One region of the Cupriavidus sp. 01L415 genome, then DNA from elsewhere that is predicted to be linked to it. Evidence: predicted binding sites of a transcription regulator. Region 1 holds the regulator's gene; the other holds the start of a gene.
What was found. Region 1 encodes FliA, which starts transcription of late flagellar genes. Its sites were predicted from a motif close to CTAAAGTTTNNNNNNNNNNNGCCGNTA; they were not measured.

Region 1 (4,368 bases):
CCCGATCCGCGACTGGGTGAAGCTGGCCGTCACGCGCGCCCGCAACTCGGGCATGCCGGCCGTGTTCTGGCTGGACCCGTACCGTCCGCACGAAGCCGAGCTGATCAAGAAGGTCGAGACGTACCTGAAGGATTACGACACCAAGGGCCTGGATATCCAGATCATGTCGCAGGTGCGCGCCATGCGCTACACGCTCGAGCGCGTGATCCGCGGCCTGGACACCATCTCGGTGACCGGCAACATTCTGCGCGACTACCTGACCGACCTGTTCCCGATCATGGAACTGGGCACCAGCGCCAAGATGCTGTCGATCGTGCCGCTGATGGCCGGTGGCGGCATGTACGAAACCGGCGCCGGCGGTTCGGCACCGAAGCACGTGGCACAGTTGGTGGAAGAGAACCACCTGCGCTGGGACTCGCTCGGTGAATTCCTGGCGCTGGCCGTGTCGCTCGAAGAGCTGGGCATCAAGTCGGGCAACATCAAGGCGAAGGTCCTGGCCAAGACGCTGGACGCCGCCACCGGCAAGCTGCTCGACAACGCCAAGAGCCCGTCGCCGAAGACCGGCCAGCTCGACAACCGTGGCAGCCAGTTCTACCTGGCCATGTACTGGGCCCAGGAACTGGCCGCGCAGAAGGACGACGCCGATCTGGCGAAGACCTTCGCGCCGCTGGCCAAGACGCTGACCGACAAGGAAAAGACCATCGTCGGCGAACTGTCGGATGTGCAAGGCAAGCCCGTTGACATCGGCGGCTACTACATGCCGGACGTCGCCAAGCTGGAAGCGGTGATGCGTCCGAGCAAGACGCTGAACGAGGCGCTGGAATCCGTGAAGGGCTAAGGCAGCAACATCCATCCGCCCCGCCACCCCGGTGGCGGATGGCGCAGGATGGCAGGACGGCCGGAGTCACGCACTGTGCGTGGCGCCGGCCGTTTTGTTTTGGGGGGCAGCAATGCCGTGGACGCCACTCGCCCGCCGGCCCCGCGTGCCGCATCCGTCATGCGGGAGCGCGATGCACTATGGTAGGTAGACGCGTGCAGCGCGCCGGCCTCCATGTGTCGCGCTGTCATCTGTCATGCCATCTCAGGGTGGCCAGACTCGATCGACGGGAGCTCCGCAAATGGCTTATATCGATGGATTCGTTATCGCAGTGCCCACGGCCAACCGGGAAACCTACCGCCAGTTCGCCCTGAAGGCATCGGTGGTATTCAAGGAACATGGCGCACTGAAGGTGGTGGAGTGCTGGGGCGACGACGTGCCCGAAGGCAAGGTCACATCGTTCACCATGGCGGTGCAACGCAAGGATGACGAAGCCGTGGTGTTCGCGTGGATCCTCTGGCCCTCGCGCGAAACGCGCGATGCCGGCATGAAGGCGGTGATGGCCGACCCACGGGTGAAGGAAGGCATGGACCCGATGCCATTCGACGGACAACGGATGATCTTCGGCGGTTTCGAAGTCATCGTCGACGCTTAGAGGTCGCTTCAAAACGATCCTGGCGTCGTTGCGCGGCCTTGCCGTACCACTTGTACTGTCTGCGGCCGCGCGTCTAGCCAGGACCGCTTCGCTTCGTTTTGAAGCAACCTCCTGGGGCCGGGGCGCTTCGCTGCCCTGGTGAAGCGCGGCGTTGTCGGGCGCGCTTATCGCGCCCTTGCAACGCACCTACCGGTAGCTCACCGTCACTTCATTGCTCCGCCCCTGCAGCGTGGGCGTCATGCCGCCCTGCCCCTGTACGCGGAACGCGAACACAAAGCCCTTGGTGGCGTCGTCGCCCATGAAGGCGTCGGTTTTTCCTTCGGCCCCGGACAACAGCACGCAGCGATCCGCGTTGCACAGATACGCCTGCAGGTCGATCGGCGGCGTGCGCGTGAAGCTGTAGCGCCAGCGCACCGACGTGATCAGGCCTTCCGATTGCTGCACCGTACCGGCTGGCAGGATCGGCGGCGACACCGCCCGCTGGCCACGGTTCACGATCATCGGCCCCGCTGTGGACGAGGTCCACGCGTGGCGAGAGCCGCCGGTCTCCAGCGTGGTCCGGGTCAAACCCTGCGCACCCGCCAGGGCCGGCACGCACCCACACGCCGCGGCCGCCGCCATTGCCAGGACCGCCCGCATCACAGCAATCCGCGCAGTTGGTTGCGCAGACGGGTAATGGCCTGGCTGCGGATCTGGCAGACGCGCGATTCGGTCACTTCCAGCACCGCGCCGATTTCCCGCAAGTTCAGCTCCTGGTCGTAGCACAGCGACAGCACCAGCTTTTCCCGCTCCGGCAGCTTGTCGATGGCGCGGATCAGCGCTTCACGCATGCCCGATTCCATCAGCACCGTGAGCGGATTGGCATCCTCGGTCGCGCCGAGATGGCGATCCAGGAAATCCTCCTCGCCGGACCGCTCGAAGTCCTCGTAGTGCAGCAGCTGGCAGCCGTACACCTCGTTGAGCAGCTCCTGGTATTCGTCGAGCGGCATCTCAAGCTCTTTGGCCACCTCCGAATCGATCGGCGTGCGCCCGAGCTTCTGCTCCAGGCCGCGCTGCGTGCGTTCGATCTTGCGCGTGAACTGGCGCAGGCTGCGGGACTGCCAGTCGTTGGCGCGCACCTCGTCCAGCATCGCGCCGCGGATGCGTTGGCTCGCGTAGGTCTCGAACCGCGCGCCGTGGTTGTCTTCATAGCGCTTGGCGGCGTCCAGCAGGCCGATCATACCGGCCTGGATCAGGTCGTCGATCTGGACGCTGGCCGGCAGCTTGGCCGCCAGCTGCAACGCAATCCGTCGCACCAGCGATGCGTGTGACTTGACCACGTCTGCCTGTTCGAGCTTTCCCTGAATCGTGTACATGGTGGAATTCTCGGTGAATGCTTTGTTTCGGGGCCAGTGCCGGCAATGCGATGCCGGCTGACTGGCTGGCTGAGTGTCTGGGTCTTGTCGACTTCTTGTTCTTGGCTTATGCAGGAACGGCCACGGCCGCCCCCAGGGGTTGCGCGTCTTCCCGCAACGGCCATGCGCCGATGCTGCTGGCAACATGGCGCAGCGCGCCGGTGGCCGCGGCGGCCGGATACGCCTCCACGACGCAGCGGCCCAGCTGCAATGCCCGCATCACCAGCGGATCGATCGGCAGATAACCAACCAGCCCCGCCTCCACGCCCAGGTACTGGCTCGCCGTGCGGGCCAGGTTGCGCGCGAGCGCCGTCACCGTCGCCTCCGTGGCCGCCATATTGACGATCAGCTGAAAGTGCCGGCAGGCAAACTGGTGATGCAACCGCTTGATGCAGGCATACGCCGCCGTGATCGATGCCGCCTCCGGCCGCATCACGATCACGATGTTGTGCGCCGTGCCCGCCATCGGCGACAGCGCGCCCTCGGCGTCCGCGCGCGCGTCGATCAGCACGGTGCGCATGCCGGGCAGCGACTGGCCATCGAGCTTCGCGCTGGCCGGCACGTTGCCCGACGGCAGCACCGCGACGCCGCTGGCCGGCCGCGTACCCAGTGCGGCTTCCATCGGCATGCGCCCGGCGAGCACATCGGCCAGCGTCGCGGTTGGCGTCGCGCCGGCCAGCCGCGTGGCGCGGGCGCCGTGGCGGTCTTCGTCCGCCAGCAGCACGCGTTCGCCTTGCAGCGCCAACGCGTTGGCCAGCCCCAGCGCCACCGTGGTGGCACCGGCGCCGGGGTCGCTGCCCACCACGGCGATACGCCGGGTGACGCGCGGGGCCAGCATGCGGCGCAGGCTTTCGGCCTGATCGGAGCCCATCAGGTTCAAGGCTTACTCTCCTGCCGATGCCATTTGCGGCATCGCGTCGAACGCTGCCATCGCGTGCATCGCCGCTTCCGGCGCATCGGTGGCATCGATCGCGTGGTCGAGGATCGCGGCGGGCTCGACGGTGCGGCCCGGATAGTTCTCCAGCACGTCCAGCAGCGCCAGCAGGCGGCCCATGCCTTCATTGAGCACGGCGCCCGGCACCGGCGCATTCACGCGGGCCGAAGCGCGCCCGGCCAGGCGCGACAGGAATGCGGAGGCCGTCGGCGTCGGTGTGTGTTGCAGCCGCAGCGCGGTCAGGCCGAGTTGCGCCGACACCAGGGTGCCGCTCACGCTGGCATCCGCATCGGCCTCGCCGTCCTGCGCAAAGTGTCCGATGGCGTGGCGCAGCGTGCGGAACTGCTCGTCCGCGTCCTGCGTCCACTTGTTCCAGCGCGCCACCTGTGCGGCGTCTCCGGCGAGGGCCGTATCGCACAGCACGTAGTCCACGGCCAGCATGTCGCCGGTGTCGCGATCGACCAGCCGGGAGACCACCAGGCAGGCTTCCGAGCCGCCCTCGGCGGCATTGGCGCGCCCCCGCGCGGCGGTGCGCACCTGGCCTTCGGGAATGCGGACCATGCAATGG
Region 2 (4,368 bases), on a different contig from region 1:
ATCCAGGCCGGAACCGACACCGACGTTCGAGATGCTTGCCATGTTATGTACCTTGTGTCTTCTTCAACGGGAGGCCGCGCTCAAACGGCGTGGCTGATGAACAAGCCTTGCAGCTTGTCGATCGCTTGGGCAAAGCGCATCACTTCCGCGCTCGGCATCTGGCGGATCAGTTCGCCGGTTTCCTTGTCGATCACCTTGGTGATGACGCGGTGGGTGTTTTCGTCGATTTCGAAGCGCAGCCCGATGGACGTGGTCTTGAGCACGTCGACCAGTTCCTGGACTGCTGCCGCCGTCCTGGCCGGAGAGTCATCGGGCGCGGAGCGGCCATCGGTGTCCGTGGCGGCCTGCGCCGGACGAACGGGCTCAACCGTGGCGGCCGGCGCGGCGGGTGCCGGGGCGGCGGTCACGGAATCGGCGGAGCTGCGGGCCGCCGGAAAGGAAACGAGGGTAGGGGATGCCATGGTCTGCTCCGTCCGGTAAGGCTGTGATTCTTGTCCGGTTGAAACGCTTTGCAGGCAGTGGTCTGCCTGCAAAACATTCCGGCAAAAAAGCCGGGCCTTGCGGCCCGGCCTTTTGCAGCGCGGTGATTAACGCAGCAGCGACAGCACGCCTTGCGTGGTCTGGTTCGCTTGCGACAGCACCGAGGTACCAGCTTGTTGCAGGATCTGCGCGCGGGTCATGTTCGACACTTCCGTTGCGTAGTCAGCGTCTTCGATGCGCGAACGCGAAGCCGACAGGTTGTTCACCGTCGTGCTCAGGTTGTTGATCGTCGACTCGAACCGGTTCTGCACAGCACCCAGCGACGAGCGCAGGTTGTCAACCGAAGCCAGTGCCGCATCCATCGTCTTCAGCGGGTTGGCGGTAGCCGTGTTCTGGAAGTCGGAAGCGGTCAGCGAAGCGTTGGCCAGTGCGAACGTTGCGGAAGCACCCGAGGTACCAGCGTTGGCCGTATCCACGGCGATGTAGAGCGTCGTGCTGGCGCCGGCGGCCGGAGCGGCAAAGCCCTTCGACTTCAGCGTTGCGACGTCGGCTGCAGACATCGTGCTGGTTTGCACTTCAACGAACCACTTGCCGTTGCTGTCGGCAACAACGTTGGTACCGTTGGTAACCGTTGCCGTGGCCAGGCCCAGTGCGCGTTGCAGGTCGGCGGTGGTCACTGCGTTCGAAGACGCGTTGGTGATGGTCGAACCCGTGCCGAAAGCAGCTTGTGCAGCAGCGGCGTTAACCGTTGCGGCGCCAGCTTGCGGGCCTGCCACGCTGAAGCCAGCAACACCCAGGGTGCTCGAGGTGATTTCCTTCAGGCCGATCGTGATGGTTTGGCTGTCGTTGGCGCCAACCTGGATCGACATGTTCTGGTCCTTGGCCAGAACCTTCACGCCGTTGAACTGGGTCTGGGCCGACACGCGGTCGATTTCAGCCAGGCGTTGCTTGATTTCGTCCTGGATCGACTTCAGGTCCGACGACGAGTTCGTGCCGTTGGCGGCTTGCACCGACAGTTCACGGACACGTTGCAGGTTGTTGTTGACTTCGGTCAGCGCGCCTTCAGTCGTCTGCGAGATCGAGATACCGTCGTTGGCGTTACGGGAAGCTTGCGACAGGCCACGGATGTTGGCGGTGAAGCGGTTGGCGATGGCCTGGCCGGCTGCATCGTCCTTTGCGCTGTTGATACGCAGGCCCGACGACAGACGCTGGATCGCGGTGTTCAGCGACGATTGCGACGTGTTCAGGTTGCTCTGCGTTTGCAGAGACAGAATGTTGGTATTGATGACTTGCGCCATGGTACGACTCCTATTTGCAATGTTGTAGGCATTCCGGCGGGTGCCGTAACGTTGGCTGCCTGCTTTGCAGGGCGTAGAGTGCCTCCGTTGCAAGGGTTATCGACAGGGCGGTAGGAGACTTTAGAGTGATCTTTGCTAGAGTTTCGAGGGGTGCGGCATCGTCCCCCGAGCGGTTGCGGCAGGCAGCCGGTTGCCTGGCGGCCATGCCGTGGCGGGTCAGCGGCGCTTGCGGGTGCGCGGTATATATAGACGCACGAAATCCGGTGACGCTTCCGCTTCCAGCAAGGTTGCGGCGGCTTCCGGCGCGTGCGCGGGCGTGACCACCGTGATGGCGCGCTTGTAAACCAGTGTGGGGGTGGGGTCCTCGGCATCCCTGCCAAGCAGGAGCATGTAATTGTCCGAGGCGACGACGATCCCGGTCAGCCGCGTGCCATTCGACAGGTGGACGATGACCGAATTGCGACTGGCGTTGTGGGCCGCGAATTGCAGATGCTGCAGTTTTCGGCTGGGTCTGGGGGCCTTGATTTCCTGCTTCACAACTTCTCCGGAAGAGCCCGCAAGGGTTCTGGCGGCTGACAACGGTCCGATGACCAGGCGCACAGATCGGCGTCGCACTAAAAGTGACGTACAACGCGGCCTGATCTTGGCGAGACATGAAACATTCGCTCTCGGAACCGGCGCAGAGGCTGGCCGTCTTGACTGCCGCGGACAGGTATCCCGGGAAATGGGATGGCGCTGCCCCGTTGGCGATCTCGCGCGGCGCTGCCAGGAGAGAAGGGGAATACTTCAGGCGGAAGAGTAACAAAGTTTTACAAGCGTTGACGAAGCCATGGCTTGTCCGGGCGTAGAGGATTTGCTCTATTTAATTTGTTGCTTACTGCAAAGTGATTGATGTAGCGCTTGGTCGCGAATGCCCATGAAGACGGGCGCCCGAATCACCACAAGCCGCGCCAGCTAAAGGTTTGCGGGAAGCGGTCGTTATTTGCCGACAAGGCTAAAAGTGATTTCAACCATCATTTTTAGCATTCGTGTGCTGTATCGTTTACACCCGCTATGAGGGCATTCCCTGATAGAAGCGCGATTTACACCTCATGTAAGCGGGTTTATATTCGGTGTTCGGACCGGCCACAACCGGTCTTTTTCAAAGCAGTCCTGAAAGCCTACGAGCACCCCGCGCGTGGGCTTCTTTTTTTTGAGCCCGCGTCATTTCGGTTGCGGTTTGTCACCGCAGAGGCCGTTACCGGCACAACCGGAGCGCACGGGGCAGATTAAAAGCCATCCGTTACTCCAGCAATTCGCCGAACTGCCGGCACTTTTCCCCTCAATTCGTTTTCCGCCTAAAGAAGCGTCTCCATCACGCCGATAGGGGGCCGTGCGACGCCCGGACCCGGGTGATGCCGCCGGCGCTTTACGAATGACATAGAACGAGGGAAGGTGCGCAGTGATGGGCTTGCGAAACATGAGTATCGGGACGCGATTGTCCCTGGCATTTTGCCTGGTGGTCTTCCTGCTGGCGGCCGTTGCGGCCGTGGGTGTGTCAGCGTTGCGGGGCATGAACGACGCCATGCATCAGGCCGTGGAGCAGCGGCTGCTGCGCGTTATCGATCTCAACCGCGCCAAGGAACGCGTGCTGACGATCGGCGTCATGGTGCGTGACGCCGCGCTGACCGAAGATCCGGCGCTTGCCGCGCAGAACGCGGAAAATATCGTCAAGATCCGCGAGGAGGTCAGCGGCATCCTCGATCAGCTCGCCAAGATCATCCAGGCATCGGGCAGGCCGGAGTTGAAGACGATGTTCGACCAGCTCACGCAAGCGCGCGGCGCGTACAACGGCCAGCTCGACCTGGTTCTCCAGCAACTGCGCAACGGGGAGTTCGATGGCGCCCGCGCCGGCCTGGTCGTGACCCTGCCTGCCGCGCAGGCCGCGTACTTCGACAAGCTCGACGAGACCGCCCAGTCCGGCCGCAACCTGGCAGTGGCCGCCGTGCAGGAAGCCTCCGAGCAATACGTCTTCACCCGCAATCTGCTGATCGGCCTGTCGGTGCTGGCCGCGTTCATCGCCGCCGTGCTGGGCATCGGCATGACCCGTTCCGTGACGCGCCCGGCCACCCAGGCGCTGGATGCCGCCGAGGCGCTGGCACAGGGCCATCTGGCCCACGCCATCCGCGTGCGCAGCCAGGACGAGATGGGCCGCGTGCTGGGCGCGCTGGAACGTGCCTTTGGCCAGCTCGGCACGCTGGTGCGCGGCATCCAGCAGGCGGCGGGTTCGATCGACACGGCCGCGCGCGAGATTGCCAGCGGCAATTCGGACCTGTCGCAGCGCACGGAAGAGCAGGCCGCTTCGCTGGAACAGACGGCGGCCTCGATGGAGCAGCTGACGTCCACGGTGCGCCAGAACGCCGAGAACGCGCGTCAGGCCAACCAACTGGCTGCCAACGCGTCGGACGTGGCGACTGAGGGCGGCCGCGTGGTGCGCAGCGTCGTGGAAACGATGGACGGCATCTCGAATTCGTCCGCTCGCGTGGCCGAAATCATCGGCGTCATCGAAGGCATCGCCTTCCAGACCAATATCCTGGCCCTGAATGCCGCC

Region 2: the regulator FliA is predicted to act here: its motif matches at 1,876-1,902, upstream of AC1DOX_RS19705 (FliC/FljB family flagellin).

Annotation. Positions count from the first base shown of each region.
Region 1 covers NZ_JBFTSP010000017.1:81,842-86,209, reverse strand. The annotation lists gene AC1DOX_RS21475 (NADP-dependent isocitrate dehydrogenase) at 1-838, shown strand, start outside; gene AC1DOX_RS21470 (DUF1428 domain-containing protein) at 1,119-1,472, shown strand; gene AC1DOX_RS21465 (flagellar protein FlhE) at 1,659-2,111, opposite strand; gene AC1DOX_RS21460 (RNA polymerase sigma factor FliA) at 2,111-2,827, opposite strand; gene AC1DOX_RS21455 (MinD/ParA family ATP-binding protein) at 2,934-3,737, opposite strand; gene flhF (flagellar biosynthesis GTPase FlhF) at 3,750-4,368, opposite strand, start outside.
Region 2 covers NZ_JBFTSP010000014.1:58,802-63,169, reverse strand. The annotation lists gene fliD (flagellar filament capping protein FliD) at 1-42, opposite strand, end outside; gene AC1DOX_RS19710 (flagellar protein FlaG) at 81-461, opposite strand; gene AC1DOX_RS19705 (FliC/FljB family flagellin) at 588-1,778, opposite strand; gene AC1DOX_RS19700 (RNA chaperone Hfq) at 1,995-2,315, opposite strand; gene AC1DOX_RS19695 (methyl-accepting chemotaxis protein) at 3,223-4,368, shown strand, end outside.